DNA from 3 places in the Thalassospira sp. A40-3 genome. Region 3 is predicted to be linked to each of the others. Evidence: predicted binding sites of a transcription regulator. Region 3 holds the regulator's gene; each other region holds the start of a gene.
What was found. The regulator PhoB, encoded in region 3, activates phosphate uptake and scavenging genes when phosphate is short. The targets are predictions, from matches to a motif close to TNTCATAAAACTGTCA.
Positions count from the first base shown of each region.

Region 1: a site for PhoB is predicted at 3,084-3,099, ahead of phnC (phosphonate ABC transporter ATP-binding protein). Genes of this name have one in related genera too.
Region 2: a site for PhoB is predicted at 4,130-4,145, ahead of phnF (phosphonate metabolism transcriptional regulator PhnF). Genes of this name have one in related genera too.

Region 1 is NZ_CP065428.1:214,177-220,584, reverse strand. It holds gene IT893_RS00965 (chloramphenicol acetyltransferase) at 1-192, opposite strand, end outside; gene phnE (phosphonate ABC transporter, permease protein PhnE) at 195-1,007, opposite strand; gene phnD (phosphonate ABC transporter substrate-binding protein) at 1,076-2,092, opposite strand; gene phnC (phosphonate ABC transporter ATP-binding protein) at 2,163-3,008, opposite strand; gene IT893_RS00945 (Ldh family oxidoreductase) at 3,313-4,308, opposite strand; gene IT893_RS00940 (META domain-containing protein) at 4,542-5,000, shown strand; gene IT893_RS00935 (BCCT family transporter) at 5,135-6,408, opposite strand, start outside.
Region 2 is NZ_CP065428.1:224,296-230,703, forward strand. It holds gene phnL (phosphonate C-P lyase system protein PhnL) at 1-32, opposite strand, end outside; gene phnK (phosphonate C-P lyase system protein PhnK) at 47-820, opposite strand; gene IT893_RS00995 (alpha-D-ribose 1-methylphosphonate 5-phosphate C-P-lyase PhnJ) at 829-1,755, opposite strand; gene IT893_RS01000 (carbon-phosphorus lyase complex subunit PhnI) at 1,760-2,893, opposite strand; gene phnH (phosphonate C-P lyase system protein PhnH) at 2,896-3,525, opposite strand; gene phnG (phosphonate C-P lyase system protein PhnG) at 3,522-4,022, opposite strand; gene phnF (phosphonate metabolism transcriptional regulator PhnF) at 4,156-4,869, shown strand; gene IT893_RS01020 (trimeric intracellular cation channel family protein) at 4,895-5,530, opposite strand; gene IT893_RS01025 (LysR family transcriptional regulator) at 5,527-6,408, opposite strand, start outside.
Region 3 is NZ_CP065428.1:3,664,279-3,670,686, forward strand. It holds gene IT893_RS16825 (SDR family oxidoreductase) at 1-235, opposite strand, end outside; gene IT893_RS16830 (calcium/sodium antiporter) at 568-1,530, opposite strand; gene IT893_RS16835 (cation:proton antiporter) at 1,797-3,545, shown strand; gene phoB (phosphate regulon transcriptional regulator PhoB) at 3,627-4,325, opposite strand; gene phoU (phosphate signaling complex protein PhoU) at 4,343-5,065, opposite strand; gene pstB (phosphate ABC transporter ATP-binding protein PstB) at 5,088-5,891, opposite strand; gene pstA (phosphate ABC transporter permease PstA) at 5,893-6,408, opposite strand, start outside.

The sequences.
Region 1 (6,408 bases), 890 kb from region 3:
GGAATAGATGATTTCGCTGTCATTCACGACATAGGAATAGTCATCCATTTTCGTTTCGCGCATCGAGGTACGTGCACCGACTTCGGTCCAGATCCCCATTTCGCAATCAACGACAATCGCTGTTTGGTCAATCGTGGGCTGTTCCGACAATGCCTTCATTGCCGGTTTGGCCTGCGTAATGTTGAAAGCCATGATCAGGTCACCAGTTTACGCAGACGCTGGGACACCATATCAAGCAGGCTGACCGAAATAATGATGATGATCATGACGGCGGCTGTTTCCGCGTAATAGAAGCCACGGATATATTCCCACAGCACCATGCCGATACCACCGGCCCCGACAATGCCCAGCACAGTCGCCGAACGCACATTGCTCTCGAAACGATAGAGCGAATAGGAAATCCACAACGGCAAGACCTGCGGGATCACGCCAAAGATGACTTCCTGAAGCGCATTGGCCCCCGTTGCACGAATGCCTTCGACCGGTTCGGGATCAATTGCTTCGACTGCCTCGGAAAACAGTTTGGCCAGAACGCCCGTGGTGTGAATCCAAAGGGCCAGGACACCGGCAAACGGGCCAAGCCCGACCGCAACAACGAACAACATGGCAAAGACCATTTCGTTGATCGCGCGGAAGGAATCCATCAGGCGACGGACCGGCTGATAGACCCAGACAGGGACGATATTTTCAGAAGAAAGAATGCCAAACGGGATCGAGCAAACGATTGAAAGCGCTGTGCCCCAGATCGCAATCTGGATGGTGATCCACATTTCTGCGACATACATCTTCCACATCAGGAAGTCGGGCGGGAAGAAGCCCTCGGCGAAGTCGACCATGTTGCCGCTGTTTTCAAACAGCGCCATCGGGCGCATATCTGCCCCCTCCCACGACATGGCCAGAAGTCCAAGGATGATCGCCCAAAGCAGGAAGCTTGATGCCGACCGCTTAAGGTCACGCGGCGGAAGCTCCGTTGCGACAGATGATGTCGAAGAAATGCTGCTGTTCATCGTTCAAATCCCGGAATTAAAAGCAAACAGGGAGCGCACCTTTGATGCACTCCCTGTCGAAAAGTCGGTTACTGGTAGGCAACCAGGATGTCGAGTTCAGCAAGTTTCTTGTCGATCTCGGCAACACGTTCTGCTTTTTCTTCAGCAGAAAGCTCTTCGGTGTTCTGGATTTTCAGCTTGTCCTTGAACAGGGCCAGCTGACGGATCGGGTAAAGCTGCGCGTTCGAGCTTTCCATGAAAAGACCCATGCCATCGGAGTTGTTGGCAAGAACTTCCTTGGCGCTTTCAACATCACCGAAACGACCGTAACCAAGAAAGAATGCCTTGATTTCGGATTTCAGTTCGCGCGACAGGTCTTTACGGTAAACCATCGGGTCAGACGGGATCAGCGGCGAGGTCCAGATGACTTTGACCTTGTCCGTGATTTCCGGCTTGTTCATTTTGGTACGGCCAAGCTGCTCGGAGTTGTTGGCAGCAACATCAACCTGCTTGTTGGCAGTCGCCATCAGGTTGGTTTCGTGGTTGGCGTTACGAACGGTCTTGAAGCATTCCTTCGGGTCAACGCCGTTTTTCGCGAAGACATAATAGGACGGAACCAGGAAGCCCGAGGTCGAGTTCGGATCACCGATACCGAAGTTCAGCGAACCATCACATTTCAGCATGTCTTCAAGGGTTTTGACCTTGTCGTTATCAGCCTGGGTGATGATGTGGGAGTAGTAACCGTTCGAACCATCGGATTTGGAGGTCTGAACGAAGACTTCGCCACCGGCGCGGTCAACAGCTTCCATTGCCGACTTGTTACCAAACCAGCCAACGTGAACCTTGCCAAAACGCATGCCTTCGATGATGCCGGCATAATCCGGTGCAAAGAATGCCTCGACGTCTTTGCCAAGTGCTTCTTCCATGTCATCGATCAGCGGCTGCCACTGAGCTTTGAGGTTGGAAGTAGATTCGGTCGAAATGATACCGAAAACGATGGTTTCCGGATCCTGTTCGAGTGGCTTGAATTCAACATCGGCCTTGGCAACGACGGATGCCAGCATCGTGGCCGCAAATGCTGCGGATGCGATTGTCTTAACGTTCATAAGAAGTCCCCTGTCAGAATAGATTTCGACATGTTTCGAGAAGGTAAGGCAGTCATGACAACTGGCCCGGCTAGCTTGTTGCGACAGCCAGGTCCTTTTCTGCGATGGGCCGTGTAACGGGCTCTGCGGCCTTTGCCGCACCATCGGCAAAAAGTTCGGAAGAATGTTCGCCGTAAAGTTCCTGAAGGAATTGCGGCGTCAGTTCGCTTGACGGTCCGTCAAAAACGACTTCACCATCGCGCATGGCGATGGTGCGTTTGCAGTAGTCTTTTGCGTAATCAACCTGATGAAGCGATACGATGACGGTGACGTTGTCTTCGCGGTTTACGCGATCAAGCGTGTTCATCACCTTGCGGGACGATGCCGGATCAAGCGATGCAATCGGCTCGTCGGCAAGAATAAGTCGGGCACCCTGGGTAATGGTGCGCGCAATCGCCGCGCGCTGTTGCTGACCACCTGAAAGGTTCCGCGCCTTTTTCGACGCATGGGCATCAATGCCAACACGGTGAAGCGCGCTCATGGCGCGCATCTTTTCGGTTTTGGTAAACAGACCAAGCGACCCGCGCCATGCCGGCACACGGCCCAAAAGCCCCATCAGGACGTTGGTCAGAACCGAAAGACGGCTAACTAGATTGAACTGCTGGAAAACAACACCAATCTCGGAGCGCACCTTGCGGGCACCGCGTGAAATCTTGCCATTTTCCTGAATGGTTTCGCCAAACACGACAATCTTGCCGCCATCGCGATCCCCGCGCAGCAAACCGGCAATATGACGGATCAGTGTGGATTTACCCGAACCCGATGCGCCAATCAGCGCCACCATCTCGCCTTCCCGCACCTGCAGTTTGACGCCGCTGAGCGCACGCTTGTCACGGGTAAAGCTTTTGTTCAGTCCAGAGATATCTACAACCAGCATCAAAAGAGTCGCCTGAATGTGTTTCGCTGGATGAAGAAGCTACGCACAAACCGCGACTCTACGGTGACACTGATGTTACAGTTCGATGATTACGCAGAGCATATTGCCCCGACAACAATTAAACTTGTCTATACATCAAGAATTCGTTGAAGTATTCACCGGTAATTCCGACGTTATTTCTGTAACATTTTTAAAATTTCCGGCATGTATTTGTCTGATGAATGCCATTTCTTAAAAATACAGAACAGTCAAACATTCTGCATTAACGATTTTGACACCGCCGCCGACGGAGCGATCGTGAAATTTATTTAATTTGACTGATGGTCTCCATGACATCGTCTTCGATCTCAAGGCCCTCCGCTTCGGCAAGTGCGCGTGCCTGCTTGCCGCGACGCCCGGGCAGACGCACGCCTTCTTCTGCGGCAATCTCGTTGGCAATATAGGCAAGGTGATCCATTACACCGACACCGCCGGTTGCCTTGGGATCAATGGCAATGATCAGTTGTCCAAGCGCAGGCGGCGCACCTTTGTCATCAAAAAGTGACGAAGACTGGTGACCGAACTGTGCACCGGTAAGACCAGCCGCAAGAAGTTCCACCATCATGGCAAGTGCCGCGCCCTTGACCCCACCGGCCGGGATCATCGTGCCATCAATGGCTTTGATCGCATCGGTGGTCGGATTGCCATCCACATCAAGCGCCCAGTCATCTGGAATGGCGACACCCTTTTGTTTGGCGGCCATGATCTTGCCGCGCGCAACCTTTGACAGGGCAAGGTCGATGATGATCGGATCACCGGCATCCCCGACCGGCACGCCAAAGGCAATCGGGTTTGTGCCAAACATCGGACGTCGGCCACCCCATGCCGCCATCGCCGCCGGGGCATTGGCAAACATCATCGCCGCCAATCCCTTTTCCGCCAGACGTTCGACCGTAAGACCCATCACCCCCGCATGATGCGATCTGTGGATTGCGGCAATCGCAATACCCTGGGTGCGGGCCATGTCGGGCAAGTGATCCATCATCAGATCCAGTGCCGGATAGGCAAATCCATGCTGCGCATCAATGCGCAAAACGCCAGGTGTCGGCTTTTCAAAGATCGGGCTGATCATGCCATCAACCTTGCCGACCTTTGCCTGCGCGCTATAGGCCGGTACGCGACGAAAACCGTGCCCCCCTTGTCCGGATGCCTCGGCCGTCACAAGTGCCGTTGCGATCGAGGCCGCATTGTCTGCCCGCACATTGCAACGCATCAAAGTTTCGCACACAAGTGCGTGGGCATCTTTCACGGAAATCTTCATCGTCAGGTAACCTTGATTTTCAAAGTGGGGCTTTGGAACCGGAAAACGGGCGCAAGGATCATGCGCCTGCAGGATCCGTAACATAGCCACAAGCCATCCCTGCGCGCAAAGCTGTTTTGGTTGCGACCAGAAGCGCCTTTGGCGCAAACGACTTTGAAAATATGATACCATCACCAGAATTTGCGAATGACAGGATCGCGCGGCAGCCGCGCAAGCATTACAGGAATTCAGATATGCGTCAGGTTAAACACAGGATCGTCTTGCCTTTGGCGTTGGTTGCGTTGGCATCACTTGCGGCCTGCGGCACCGCATCCACAGGCAACATGACACCAGACTGGGCAAGTGTAACCGATCAGGAATGGCAACTGGTGCAGGTCATTGATGGCAACAGTACCCTTTCGCCGACACCACCTGTCATGGCGACCGCGACATTTTCCAGCGATGGCATGGTGTCGGGCAATGCAGGCTGCAATCAGTATTCCGGCAGTTACGAACAGGCGGGATCGTCACTGGGCGTCGCGCAGCTCGCCATGACACGAAAGATGTGTATCGCCGACAACGCCATGCAGATCGAAAATGCCTTTAGCGGCGCATTCGTCCTGGTCAGCAGCTGGGACGTTGTTGATGGGCGTCTTGTTCTTAAGGACAATGATGGCAACACGGTTATCGAGCTGACAGCCGCCGCACAATAAGCACATCGGCATCGTCAACATACCGCCAGACGCACCATGCTTGCGCGAAATGAAAAAGGGGCACCCGTTGGCGCCCCTTTCCTTTGACCAGGTATAATTACCGCCAAGCGGCGAGATACGCATATGTCGATATTCTAGTCCTTGCTGACCGTCGCCTCGGAATTGGCACCGACGGCCTTGGGTTCGGTCCGCAGACCCTGGATAATCGAATAGCAGGCCATCAGAAGGACAATCGCAAACGGGAAGCCGGTCGAAACCGCCATCGCCTGCAATGATCCAAGGCCACCACCCAGCAGCAATGCAATCGCAACCAGACCTTCGAAGGTGCACCAGAAGACGCGCTGCGGGACCGGTGCATCGACCTTGCCGCCTGCGGTGATGGTATCAATCACAAGCGAGCCAGAGTCAGACGAGGTCACGAAGAACACGATCACCAGAACGATCCCGATAAAGGATGTAATGGCTTGCAGCGGAAGCTGATCAAGCATGGTGAACAGTTTAATCGGAAGACCTGCTTCGGCAATCGCGGTAACGCCTTCGGTTACCATATGCACCGCGGTGCCGCCAAAGGCCGTCATCCACAGAACACACACCAGCGACGGAATAATCAGAACGCAGGTGATGAATTCACGCACGGTACGACCACGCGAAACACGCGCAATGAACATGCCGACAAACGGTGACCAGGAAATCCACCACGCCCAATAGAAGGACGTCCAGCCCTGACTGAAGTTGGCGTCTTCACGACCGACCGGGTTTGAAAGTGCCGGAAGATATTGCGCATATGACAGCAGGCTCGAGAAGAAACCGGTGATGATTTCCATCGTCGGACCAACCAGAACCACAAACAGCAACAGAAGTGCTGCAAGGATCATGTTGATTTCCGACAGACGCTTCACCCCGGCATCAAGACCCGCTAGCACCGAAATAAGTGCAACACCGGTAATCCCGACAATCAGGAAAACCTTCGATGTATCGGAAACCGAAATGCCAAACAGGTAATCAAGCCCGGCATTGGCCTGTTCCGCACCGAAACCAAGCGAAGTTGCAAGACCAAACAGGGTCGCGAACACCGCCAGAATATCAATCAGGTGACCGGTCCAGCCCCACACACGTTCGCCAAAGATCGGATAGAAGATCGAACGAATGGTCAGCGGCAGGCCCTTGTTAAAGGAAAACAGTGCCAGTGCCAGTGCGACAGTGGCATAGATCGCCCATGGGTGAAGACCCCAGTGGAAGATGGTTGCAGCCATGCCAAGATCAAATGCAGCATCGGCATCACCGGCGGCCGCACCAAGCGGCGCCCAGTCGGTGCGAAGACCATCTTCACCGACAGCAATTCCACCCATCGAGGATGTGAAGTGCGAAATAGGTTCTGACACACCATAGAACATAAGACCGATGCCCA
Region 2 (6,408 bases), 900 kb from region 3:
GCGACGTTTTGAGCATGAAGCATTTCAGACATTTTCTTCGCCCCGGTCAGTTTTGCAGAATGGAAGAAACAAGCAGCTGGGTATAGGGATGCTGCGGGTCATCAAGAACCTGATCGGTCAGGCCATGTTCAATGACCTTGCCCTGTTGCATCACCATCAGCCGGTGCGAAAGAAGTCGTGCCACTGCCAAATCGTGGGTGACGATGATCACCGCAAGATTAAGGTCGTGAACCAGCCCGCGCAGCAGATCGAGCAATCTGGCCTGAACGGAAACATCAAGCCCACCCGTGGGTTCGTCCATAAAGACGAGGCGCGGGCTGGTTACGAGGTTGCGGGCAATCTGCAAACGTTGCTGCATGCCGCCCGAAAAGGTCGATGGCAGATCATCAAGGCGCTCTGACGCGATTTCAACCTTGCCAAGCCAGCTGTCCGCATTGCTGCGGATGTTGCCGTAATGACGGTCACCAATCGCCATCAGTCGTTCGCCAATATTGGCTCCGGCACTGACATTCATGCGCAGACCATCACGCGGGTTCTGATGCACAAAGGCCCAATCGGTGCGCATCAAAAGGCGACGCTGGGCTTCGGACATTTGATACACATCGCGCACGCCATCAATGCGGGTCTGATATTCAACCGTCCCGTTGGTCGGTTCCTGCTGGGCGGAAATGCTGCGCAGCAAAGTGGACTTGCCAGATCCGGACTCGCCAACGATGCCAAGAACTTCACCGGGGCGGAGTTCAAAGCTGACATCCTTGCAGCCAACCCGGTCGCCATACATCATGGTCAGGTTGTCCACGCGCAGAAGTGGTTCGTTCATCTTGGTCATTATTCTGCTGCCTTTTCGTGATCTGCGCTACCTAGGGGTTGGTCATGATTTTGCGGTCCGCGATGGCCGGCTTCCTGTCGTTCCGCGCAGTAATCGGTGTCCGAGCAGACAAACATTCTGTTACCCTGATCATCGAGGATGACTTCATCAAGGTAACTGTCGCGCGCACCGCACATGCCGCATTCGTCTTCCCAGGTCTGAACTTCGAACGGATGGTCTTCGAAATCGAGGCTTTTGACCTTGGTGTAGGGCGGCAGGGCATAGATGCGCTTTTCGCGACCAGCCCCGAAAAGCTGAAGGGCCGCCATATTGTTCATTTTCGGATTGTCGAACTTTGGTGTCGGCGACGGATCCATCACATAGCGATCATCGACCATCACCGGATAGGCATAGGTCGTCGCGATATGACCATGGCGTGAGATATCTTCATAAAGCTTCACATGCATCAGGCCGTATTCTTCAAGCGCGTGCATCTTGCGCGTTTCGGTCTCGCGCGGCTCAAGGAAGCGCAGCGGTTCGGGGATTGGCACCTGATAGACAAGAACCTGATCTTCGCGCAGTTCCTTTTCCGGAATGCGGTGGCGGGTCTGAATGATCGATGCCTCGGCGGTCTTTTCCGTGGTGGCCACCTGTGCGGTCTTGGCAAAGAATTGGCGGATGGAAACCGCGTTGGTGGTGTCATCTGCCCCCTGGTCAATGACCTTAAGCGTATCATTCGGGCCGATTACGGCGGCCGTTACCTGAACGCCGCCCGTGCCCCAGCCATAAGGCATCGGCATTTCGCGCCCGGCAAACGGCACCTGATAGCCGGGGATCGCCACGGCCTTAAGCAGGGCGCGCCGGATCATGCGTTTGGTCTGTTCATCAAGATAGGCAAAGTTATAGTCCGGTGCCCCGTCGGCCGGATTTTTGACAGTTTGTTCCATGGGATTACTCCGCGGCCTCGGGTTGGGATGTGCCATTCTCAGCTTCGGCTTTCGCCAGACGTTCTTCGACCTCGGCGCGCATGCGACGCACCAGTTCAAGTTCGCCCTGGAAATCGACATAGTGTGGCAGCTTGATATGTTCGACAAAGCCGGTGGACTGGACATTGTCGCTATGTTCCATCACGAACTCGCTGTCCTGTGCAGGGCCCATGATCTGTTCGCCCATTTCATTGGCGCGCATGGCACGGTCGACCAGCGCCATCGAAATGGCCTTGCGCTCGTTCTGACCAAACACAAGGCCATAGCCACGGGTGAATTGCGGCAGCTTGGTTTTTGATCCCTTGAACTTGTTGACCGTCTCGCACTCGGTCAGTTCGATGTCACCGATATCAATCGCAAAGCCGAGTTCTTCGGGCTCGATCTCGACCGAAACGGTGCCATAGCGGATCTCGCCGACAAAGGCGTGGCTGTTGGCATAGCCGCGCTGGGTTGAATAACCCAGTGCCAGAACAAATCCCTCATCCCCGCGCGACAGGTTCTGCAAACGTAAATCCCGTCCGGCCGGGAACTTGACCGGCTCACGGGTCAAATCGGCAACCGGGGCATTTTCATCGACCGGAACCGGTTCATCCTGAATAAGACCTTCATAGTTCAGGATGTCATCCAAAACGCGTGGCATATTCTCATCGATCGGATTTTCACCACTTGGTGCCTCGGTCGGTGCCTCGCCATTGGCCATCAGGGTGAAATCCAGCAGGCGATGCGTGTAGTCAAAGGTCGGGCCCAAGATCTGTCCGCCGGGCAAGTCCTTGAAGGTTGCCGAAATGCGACGTGAAACATCCATCTCGGCGGTTTTGATCGGTTTGGAAAAGGCAAAACGCGGCAGCGTCGTGCGATAGGCGCGCATCAAAAAGATCGCTTCAATCAAATCACCACGGGCCTGCTTGATGGCAAGGGCGGCCAGATCGCGATCATAAAGTGACCCTTCGGCCATGACGCGGGTGACGGATAGCGACAGTTGCTGTTCGATCTGATCAGTTTCGATTTCGGCAATGGTCTTGTCGCCGCGGCGCTGCTCGGCCAGAAGCTTGTGTGCATTGTTGATGGCGCGTTCGCCACCTTTTACTGCAACATACATGATTAATTGACCTCGATCCGGGTGGTGCGCGACAGGGCGGCGATCTGGGTGTCGCTTGCGAAAATCACATCAACGCCGCACGGAAACAGGTGATGGTTTTCTGCGCGCCATGCATGGAAGCTTGCGGGCAGGGGCAGGCCCTCGATGCATAGGTTGTGCGTATCCTTGATGCCCGGCCCCTGAAGGGTCATGGACGGGCGATCTGAAATCTCATCGACCATCAGGATCAGGGTTGCCGATTGATCAGGATATTCCGCATTGCCAACGGCAAGATCGGTGACAAAGGACAGATCATCGGAAATGCGCGCAACCGCAAAATCGGCCTGTTTGACATCCGTGCTGAGCGGGCAACCGCAATGGAATTTCAAATGATCGCCGGCGGCCTTGGTCGCGCAACTTGGCGATAGCCAGATGGTCGTATCCATATCTGCCATGGCAAGAAGCGTTGCAGTGGCGGCTTTGTTCAGGCCATCGGGTGCGGAAACACTGACCGGCAGATCATAAATGCGACCGGGCCGCGACATCGCATCCAACAGGGCTCGGAAGACAGCGTTTGAATCAAATGCCGCATGGTCAAAACCGGGCAGCAATTCACTTGTCTGGGCGAGGGTTGATTGGGGTTGGGGCGTCATTCGTCTTCTCCGCGGACAAGGGTGAAGAAATCAACTTTGGTGGCGGCAACCTTGCGGGCATGATCGCGTTTGGCCGCGGCCTGTTCGGCGGCCAGGGTGTCGATGAAATCGCCTGCCGATCCGTCGCGCAACATCACCGCATCAAACAGGGCGGCATATTGCGCCTGAATACGATCACGTCCCTTGACGTAGGAATGCCCGACAGTGCCGTCTGACAGCGTGACGGCACAACGCGTCACGGTCATTTCACCAAGGTTAAACCGCTGCCCGGCACCACCAGCGCGGCCGCGGACCATCACCATGCCGATTTGCGGTTCGCGCAGGTGCGTCCAGCTTTCACTGCCATGATTTTCCGACCATTCGGTTTCAAGGCGTGCACGGGATGTGCGGGCCAGAACCGACATCCATTTTTGGCGCGCGGCAATATGCGGATCGGTGGGGGTGTCTGCATTCCGGTTTTGATCTGTCCGGGCATTCGGGGCGGGGTGCGCCGTCATCAAACTGATCCCTTTTCAACTTATGTCGACAAATTCAAAATTTGTCTAGACGTCTATACCTATTGACGTTATAAGACGATCCGGAGCCAAAGGCAAAGGTCTTGCGGTGAAAGTTTTGTGAACGGGGAATGCAATGGATTGGGAACCGGGCCTATCTATTTGGAAGCAAATAGAAAAGCAGCTTCTGGCTGATATCTCTGACGGCGTTTTCACACCCGGCGAAAAGATGCCGACCGAGATGGAATTGGTCCGGCGCTTTGGGGTGAATCGCCATACGGTGCGCCGCGCCATGGCCGCACTTGTCGATTCCAATGTTGTCCGTGTCGAACAGGGGCGCGGGGCTTTTGTTCAGGAACAGATCCTTGACTACCCGCTTGGTTCCAAAACCCGGTTCTCGCAGATCGTATCGGGCCGTCATCGATTGCCCGACAAACGCCTGATCTCGTCCGAGGTCCTTAAAGCCAATTCGACCATCGCGCAGTTCCTGGATGTCAAACCGGGCACGCGGGTGATCGAGCTGTTTTCGGTATCCGAGGCCGATGGTGTACCGCTTGCGGTTGCGACAAGTTATCTTCCCGCCGCGCGCTTTGACGGCATTGTCGAGATATTTGTCGAAACCAAATCGCTTACGGAGGCCTTCAAGCGCTTCGGGATTGATGATTACACACGAAAGACCACGCGCATTTCGGCAACGCTTCCGTCATCACGTGTTGCCAACCTGCTTAAACAGGCGCGCAATCGACCTGTGATTTCGACGGAAAGCGTCGATGTTGATTCCGCAGGCGCGCCAATCGAATATGGTGTGACCGCCTTTTCAAGCGATCGGGTTCAGTTGATCGTCGAGTAGGGAATGGGACAGCGGGTGTGCTGCCCTAGTATTCCCGACCCGGACGGGCCCTGTAGACCGGGAAGCTTAGCTTGAACTTGATCGCACATGCCCGCATCAGGAATGCGGCAAAGAACGCAATCACGGCAATCGGTCCGCGCGGCAAATCAAGGATCGCTGTTCCAATCACATAGATCCCCGCTCCGACCAGTGCACAGGTGATATAAATCTCCGGGCGCAGGATCAGCGGGATTTCGTTACAGACAACATCACGCACCATCCCGCCAAAGGTGGCCGTGATCATGCCCAGAACGATTGCGACCAACGGGGATACGCCCAGATTAAGGCCGATGGCCGCCCCGGTGACCCCGAACATCGCCAGTCCGAGCGCATCCAGCCACAGCAAGGCGACATAGCGTCGTTCAACCAGATGGGCTGTGAAGTATGTGATGACGGCAGCCCCGATGCAGGTCACAAGCCAGGTGGTGTCTCGTATCCAGAAAACTGGTGTTGCCCCGGTAATGACATCGCGCACAGTACCGCCGCCGATGCCGGTAAAGGTCGCAATCAGGACAAATCCGACCATGTCCATCTGACGACGGGATGCCTCAAGCGCGCCGGTAATCGCAAAAACGGCGACCCCTGCCAGTTCAAGCCAATAGATGATTTCAGTAATCGTCATGATGTCCTTTGCGGGGCCTGCCCGTGATCTGTGGGTTGCGAAACGGGGTGTTCTATCGGCATTCGCAATCTGGTTGCGGCAACATCTTCAAGCTGTTCACGTAACCAGAGATGCGATGGATCATGTTGATAGCGTTGGTGCCAACACATGAAAATAGGAAGATCAAGCGTGCCCTTTTTTAGACCCGCGAGCGGCATCGGCGCACGGGTAAAATCACGCAGCGCATGTTTTTGGAGAAGGCTTGGCAAGGTTGCGATCATATTACTTCCGCGCAGGAATTCGGCAATGGCGGTAAAGTTCGGTACCCGCAAAACGATGTTGCGCTCAACACCCTGATTTTCAAGCATGTCGTCAAACTCAAGCGTGCGGTTATTGCCATAGCGCACCGTGATATGGCGCGCGGATAGATAATCGTCATCGCTTTGTGGGGCGTCGCGCATATCCGGATCATAAAACACCATGTAATGATCTGTCAGAAGACGCTTTTGCACGATATCCACACCTTCGGGTGGACGCGGCGAAATCAGAAGGTCGCAATGATTTTCGCGCAACAAGGCCGGTCCGGGCAGAAGAGACGGCACCACCGTCATCCGGATATTGGCAAGCGCGCCTTCCAGATTGCGAAACAGCGTTGGTAACAAAAGATCACGCTGCAGATCGTTGGCGGCAATGGTCAGGCTCATGGATGCGCCATCGGGCTCGAAATGCGCACCACTGGCAAAGGCCTGCATCTGATCAAGAAGAAACCGCGCCTGTTCGGCCAGTTTTTGCGCATGCGCGGTCGCCACGATCCCGCGCCCGGATTTGGTGAAAAGCGGATCGCGCATGATCCGGCGCAATTTTGTCAGGTTATGACTGACCGCAGATTGCGTCACGCC
Region 3 (6,408 bases):
TCGCATCGGCAACCAATTGATGGGTTGCATCCTCGTTGGTCAGATCGGCCGAAACGACGCAGGCCTTTTGGCCAAGGTCACGGACCTCGTTGGCGACAGCTTCGGCGTCTTGTTTCGAGCTGTTGCAATGAAGGGCGACGTCATAGCCGTTGCGCGCCAGATCCAGGGTCAATGCACGACCGATGCGTTTTGCGGCACCGGTGATCAGAACGGATTTCGGGAATTGACCTGTCATTGTTGCCTCGATCCTTCGCAAAGTGTGCGGACCATCATGAGACGGCCCGCGAACTGATTGAACTGATTAAAGCATGTTGCATTTAATCTGCTCCATTTTGTTTGTTTTTGGCGTGTCGTTTGGCAAGGCACAGCGTGCAGAGCGATGCGGTGCATCGGTCAAACGGTGTAACGCCGCGAAACCTCGCCAAAAGCAAACCCTTCGGGCCGGGACAACCTTCCGCCCCGCAGCGTCAAGCTCCTTGCACGTAGCCCCGCTATGTACTGCGATCCTTTCCTCGCCGGACAGAAGGTTCTCTCCGGCAAAATGGGGCAGATTAGATGCAATATGCTTTATGCTACGACAAGTTGGAAGACATAGACCAGATAGGCAATCACGAATGCAACGCCGGTGATGCGCGAAATCTTGCGCATGGCATAGGCAACACCGAGCAAGCCCACGGTTACCGCCAGCATGATCCAGATATCGGAATTCATGATCTGTTCAGGCACCGGGATGGGGGCGATCAGCGATACACCGCCAATGATCACAAGCAGGTTCAGAAGGTTGGAGCCAAACACGTTGCCCAGCGCCACATCGGAATGCCCGCGGAAGGCGGCAACCACCGATGCGGCCAGTTCCGGAAGCGACGTGCCAAAGGCGACAAGAGTCAAGCCAATCACGGCTTCGGATACGCCGAACTGTCGGGCAACCGAAACCCCGCCTTCGACCAGCCATTCGGCGCCAAACATCAGCGCCACAATCCCGATGACAGTGGCGATGATCGGCCTGGTCCAGCCTTTGGGCTTTTCGCCGACTTCGTCGACTTCTTCTTCGTGAAGGTGGCTGGCTTCGCTCGGTGAATTTTTGTCGTGCTGATAGGTGAAGTACCAGATGGCCGCCAACACACAAAGCATCACCGCCCCGGCCCAGCGTTCAATCACGCCAAACATGCAAAAGGCAATAAACAGGACCGTGCCCAGCAACATGGTGCCGCCATCACGGACCACAGTGACCCGCGAGGCCGCTACGGGTTTGAGCAAGGCAACGGCACCCAAAATAAGCAGGATATTGGCAATGTTGGAGCCAACAACGTTGCCCATGGCGATATCAGCCGTGCCCTTGAGCGACGCATTGAGCGAGACGACAAATTCCGGTGCCGATGTCCCGGCGGCGACAATCGTCAGACCGACAATCACCTTGGAAACGCCCAGCAAAAGTGCAAGACCAACCGCCCCCCTTACGATGAATTCACCACCTGCTGTCAGCAATACAAGGCCCGCGATGATCTGAAGATAGGGGATTAGCTGTTCCAAAATATCTGCTCGTTTCAAAAGCGATTAAACCGGCCCGTTGTCAGGCCCGCGGAAGATGGCATTTGGCAGCGCGAATGGCAAGTCATCAGGCGGTGACAATCCACACAGCACCTGATCACATGATTCCTCGGTGAATTTCGCCAATGCCGCAAATTTACCCACGACTGGCAGGGTTATTTTCGTTATCGTTGTAATCTCGTTATTTTCAGGCATTTAGGTCCTGATACCCATTGATTATTTGACCGCCTTCCGGAACGAATTTCGCCATGCATCACAGCGTCCTGTTTGAGCTGTTTCTTATTCTGACTGCCGCGATCATTGCGGTGCCGATTGCGCACAAGCTGCGTGCGAATTCGATCATCGGCTTTCTGATTGGCGGGTTCTTTATCGGGCCGTTCGGCTTTGGCCTGATTTCCGAACGCGAAGACATTTCCACCGTTGCCGAACTGGGCGTGGTTTTCCTGCTGTTCATGATCGGGCTGGAGCTTTCGCGTGATCGTTTGCGCGTGATTGGTGGGCGGTTTGCCGGTCTGGGCGTTTTGCAAATCCTGGTATCGATGGCAGCCCTTCTGGGGCTTCTGGTTGTCATGGAATTCCCGCTGCCGACGGCCCTGGTGATTGCCGGTGCGCTTGCGCTTTCATCGACCGCGATCATCCTCAAACAGCTTTCCGATGACAAGCAGCTCAATACCCGGTTTGGCCGTGCGGCCCTTGCCATTTTGTTATTGCAGGACGTGGCGGTTGGTCCGTTCCTGATCATGGTTCAGGCCGCAGGTGATGCTGGCACGGAAACCAGCCCGTGGATGAGCATCCTGCTTGGTTTCGGGTCGGTCGCGTTGTTGTTACTGGTCGGGCGCTATGTGTTGCCGCGGCTGTTTCGCTATATCGCATCGCTCAAGAACCCGGAACTGTTTGCCATCGGCACGCTGTTTGTTGTGCTAGCCGCCAGCACATTGACCGAGGTTTCCGGGCTTTCGATGGCGCTGGGTGCGTTTATCGCCGGGGTGATGTTGGCCGAAACCGAGTTCCGTCATCAGATCGAAGCCGATATTTCACCGTTCCGCGGCGTGTTCCTGTCGCTGTTCTTTATGTCGGTGGGCATGTCGGTTGATGCCGACGTTGTTTATAACGAATTTGGCACCATCGTGATGTGGCTGGTGCTGTTGCTGGTGATCAAGACGGCGGTTTTGTTCGTTCTGGCGCGCGCGATCCGGTTTGAAACCGGCCTTGCCATCCGGGTGGCGATGAGCCTTGCCGCCGGGGGTGAATTTGCCTTTGTGATGTTTGCCCTGGCCGCCCAGAACGGTGCGGTGCCGCTTGAAATGGCCGCCATGCTGATCCCGGTGGTGGCGATTTCGATGGCGCTGACCCCGACGCTGATCAGCCTTGGTCACAAGATCGAGGAAAAGCTTCATCCCAAGGAAGAAGACCAGCTTGGCAAGATTGCCGAAGAATCCGAGGGCATTCACCAGCATGTTCTGGTGATCGGAAGCGGCCGCGTTGGCCGGGTTCTGGCCCGGTTGCTCAAGACACGCAACATTCCGTTCCTGGTGCTGGATAGTGACGCACAGCAGGTTTCACGCGGGCGGGCAGAAGGCCTTCCGGTTTACTTTGCCGACGGGTCCCGCCCGGAAACTTTCCGGGCCGCGCACACGGATGAGGCAAAAATTGCGGTTGTTGCCATGGGGAACCCGCATGCGACCGAGAAGACGGTCGCCCTTTTGCGCCAGCATTACCCGCATCTGAAGATCTTTGCCCGTGCGCAGGACATCACCCATATCGGGCCGCTGTCGCGCCACGGGGCGGATGCGGCCATTCCGGAGGTTCTCGAAACCGGGTTGCGGTTATCTGATCACGTTTTGGCCGCCTGTGATGTGCCGCAGGAAGATATTGATGCCGAAATCGCCAAATTCCGCCGTGCAGACATGCTGTTGATGAACGAACTGGCGCCGCGCCCGCAGCGCAAACCGTCAGGATCGGAGAATGCCGACAAACCGGCGAAGAAAGAAACCTGAAGACGTTACGGCCTTAAAACAAAAACCCCCGCAGCAAATCGCTGCGGGGGTTTTTTTAATTGGATCAGGCTCTAAACCGGCTTAGGCGGCGGTTTCAGAGTCCAGCGCATAGCCCGCGGCACGGACGGTGCGGATGATATCGCGCGTGCCCTTGACGTCATTGAGCGCCTTGCGCAGGCGACGGATATGAACGTCGACGGTGCGGGTTTCGACATAGATGTTCGGGCCCCAAACCGCGTTAAGCAACTGTTCGCGCGAGAAAACCCGCCCCGGATGTTCGAGGAAATAGCGCAGCAGACGGAACTCGGTCGGGCCAAGATGGATCGATTTTCCATTGCGGCTGACCCGGTGGGCGGCGAGATCCATTTCGATGTCGGAATAGATCAACTGCCCTTGTGGTTGCGCCGGACCGGACCGGCGCAAAAGCGCGCGGATACGGGCGAGCAGCTCGCCAATGGCAAATGGCTTGGTGACATAGTCATCAGCCCCGGTATCCAGACCGCGGATGCGGTCGCCCTCTTCACCGCGCGCAGTGACCATGATCACCGGCAAATCGCGGCTTTCAGGCTTGCGGCGGATCTGACGGCAGACCTCGATCCCCGACATTACCGGCAGCATCCAGTCGAGCAAAACCAGATCGACATGGGTTTCAGCCAGAATTTTCAACGCTTCGTCACCGTCACCGGCTTCGACAACCTGCATCCCCTCGCGTTCGAGGTTGTAGCGCAACATGGTTACGATTGCTGCCTCGTCCTCGACGATAAGAACCGTTGGGTCCATCTTCCTATGCTCCCGTGTCAGTCATTCGGTTCGACAACAGCGAAGTTCGCTGCGTCGTTTTTTGGCCGGTCAATCCCCGGCAGGTCTTCGCCCTTGATCCGGTAATAGATCGTTTCGGCGATATTGGTTGCGTGATCACCGATACGTTCGATGTTCTTGGCAATGAACAACAGATGGGTCGATGCGGTAATGTTGCGCGGATCTTCCATCATGTAGGTCAGCAATTCGCGGAACAGCGAATTGTACATATCGTCGACTTCCTGATCGCGTTCCCAGACCCGGTGGGCCTTTTCGGCGTCGCTTTCGATATAGGCATCCAGGACATCCTTGATGATTTCCTGGGCCAGCTTGGCCATGTTCGGGATCGCCTGAACCGGGCGGATCGGCGGGATCTGGTTCAGCACCTGCGCGCGTTTGGCGATGTTTTTGGCAAGATCACCAATGCGTTCAAGATCGTTTGACAGCTTAAGGGCCGTCACCACCTGACGCAGGTCATCTGCCATCGGCTGACGCAGGGCCAGAAGACGCACGGCAAAGTCCTGGACTTCCTGTTCGAGTACATCGATGCGCTGATCGGACAGGATGACTTTCTCGGCCAGTTCGGAATCGCGTTTGACGATGGATCTGATCGAGGAAATAAGCTGGCTTTCGGCAAGCCCGCCCATTTGCGAAATGATGTTGTTCAGACGGGTCAGTTCCTCGTCGAACGAACTTACGATATGGGTATGTTCATCAGCCATTTATGCGTACTCCTGGCGTCGCTTAACCGAAGCGGCCGGTAATGTAACCCTTGGTGCGTTCGTCCTTCGGGTTGGTAAAGATCTGATCGGTTTCACCGACTTCAACCAGCTTTCCAAGGTGGAAGAACGCGGTGCGCTGCGACACACGGGCGGCCTGCTGCATGGAGTGGGTGACGATCACGATCGTGTAGTTCGAACGCAACTCGTCTATCAGTTCCTCGACCTTGGCGGTCGCAATCGGATCAAGGGCCGAGCACGGCTCATCCATCAGGATGACTTCCGGGCTGACGGCAACCGCGCGCGCAATGCAAAGGCGCTGCTGCTGACCACCGGAAAGACCGGTTGCCGGTGACTGCAGGCGATCTTTGACTTCTTTCAGAAGACCGGCACGTTCGAGCGAGGTCATGACGATTTCATCAAGTTCGTCACGCGAATTCACCAGACCATGAATACGCGGGCCATAGGCCACGTTGTCATAGATCGATTTCGGGAACGGGTTCGGTTTCTGGAACACCATGCCGATGCGCGCGCGCAACTGAACCACGTCGATCCGCTTGTCATAGATGTCGCGACCATCCAGGGTAACGTCACCTTTGATCGTCACACCGTCAATGGTGTCATTCATCCGGTTCAGGCACCGCAGGAAGGTGGATTTACCACAGCCCGACGGACCAATCAGTGCGGTTACCTGCTGTTCGGGGATATCAAGGTTGACCTCATAGAGGGCCTGATTGTCGCTATAGAAAAGATCGAGCTTGCGCGCGGTCATTTTCGGGTTTTCGACCGACGGCTCCGCCGTCATTGCGCTCTGGGATACAGCAGCCATTTTACCACTTCCGTTCAAATTTTTTGCGCAGATACACAGCCAGTCCATTCATCAGGACAAGGAAGGCCAGCAACACCATAATCGCTGCCGAGGTTTTCTCGACAAAGGCACGTTCCGGGCTGTCTGCCCACAGATAGATCTGGACCGGCAGAACCGTTGCCGGGTCAAGCGCCCCGCCCGGAATATCAACAATAAAGGCCACCATCCCGATCATCAGAAGCGGTGCAGTTTCCCCCAATGCCTGTGCCATACCAATGATCGTGCCGGTCAGAATGCCCGGCATGGCGAGCGGCAAGACATGGTGGGTCACGGTCTGAACCGGTGATGCGCCAAGGCCAAGAGCGGCCTGACGGATCGATGGCGGCACCGCCTTGATCGCCGCACGCGATGCGATGATGATCGTCGGCAAAGTCATCAGCGCCAGCGTCAAACCACCGACAACCGGGGCCGAGCGCGGCAAATGCATGACATTGAGATAGACCTCAAGCCCCAGCAGACCAAACACGATGGATGGAAC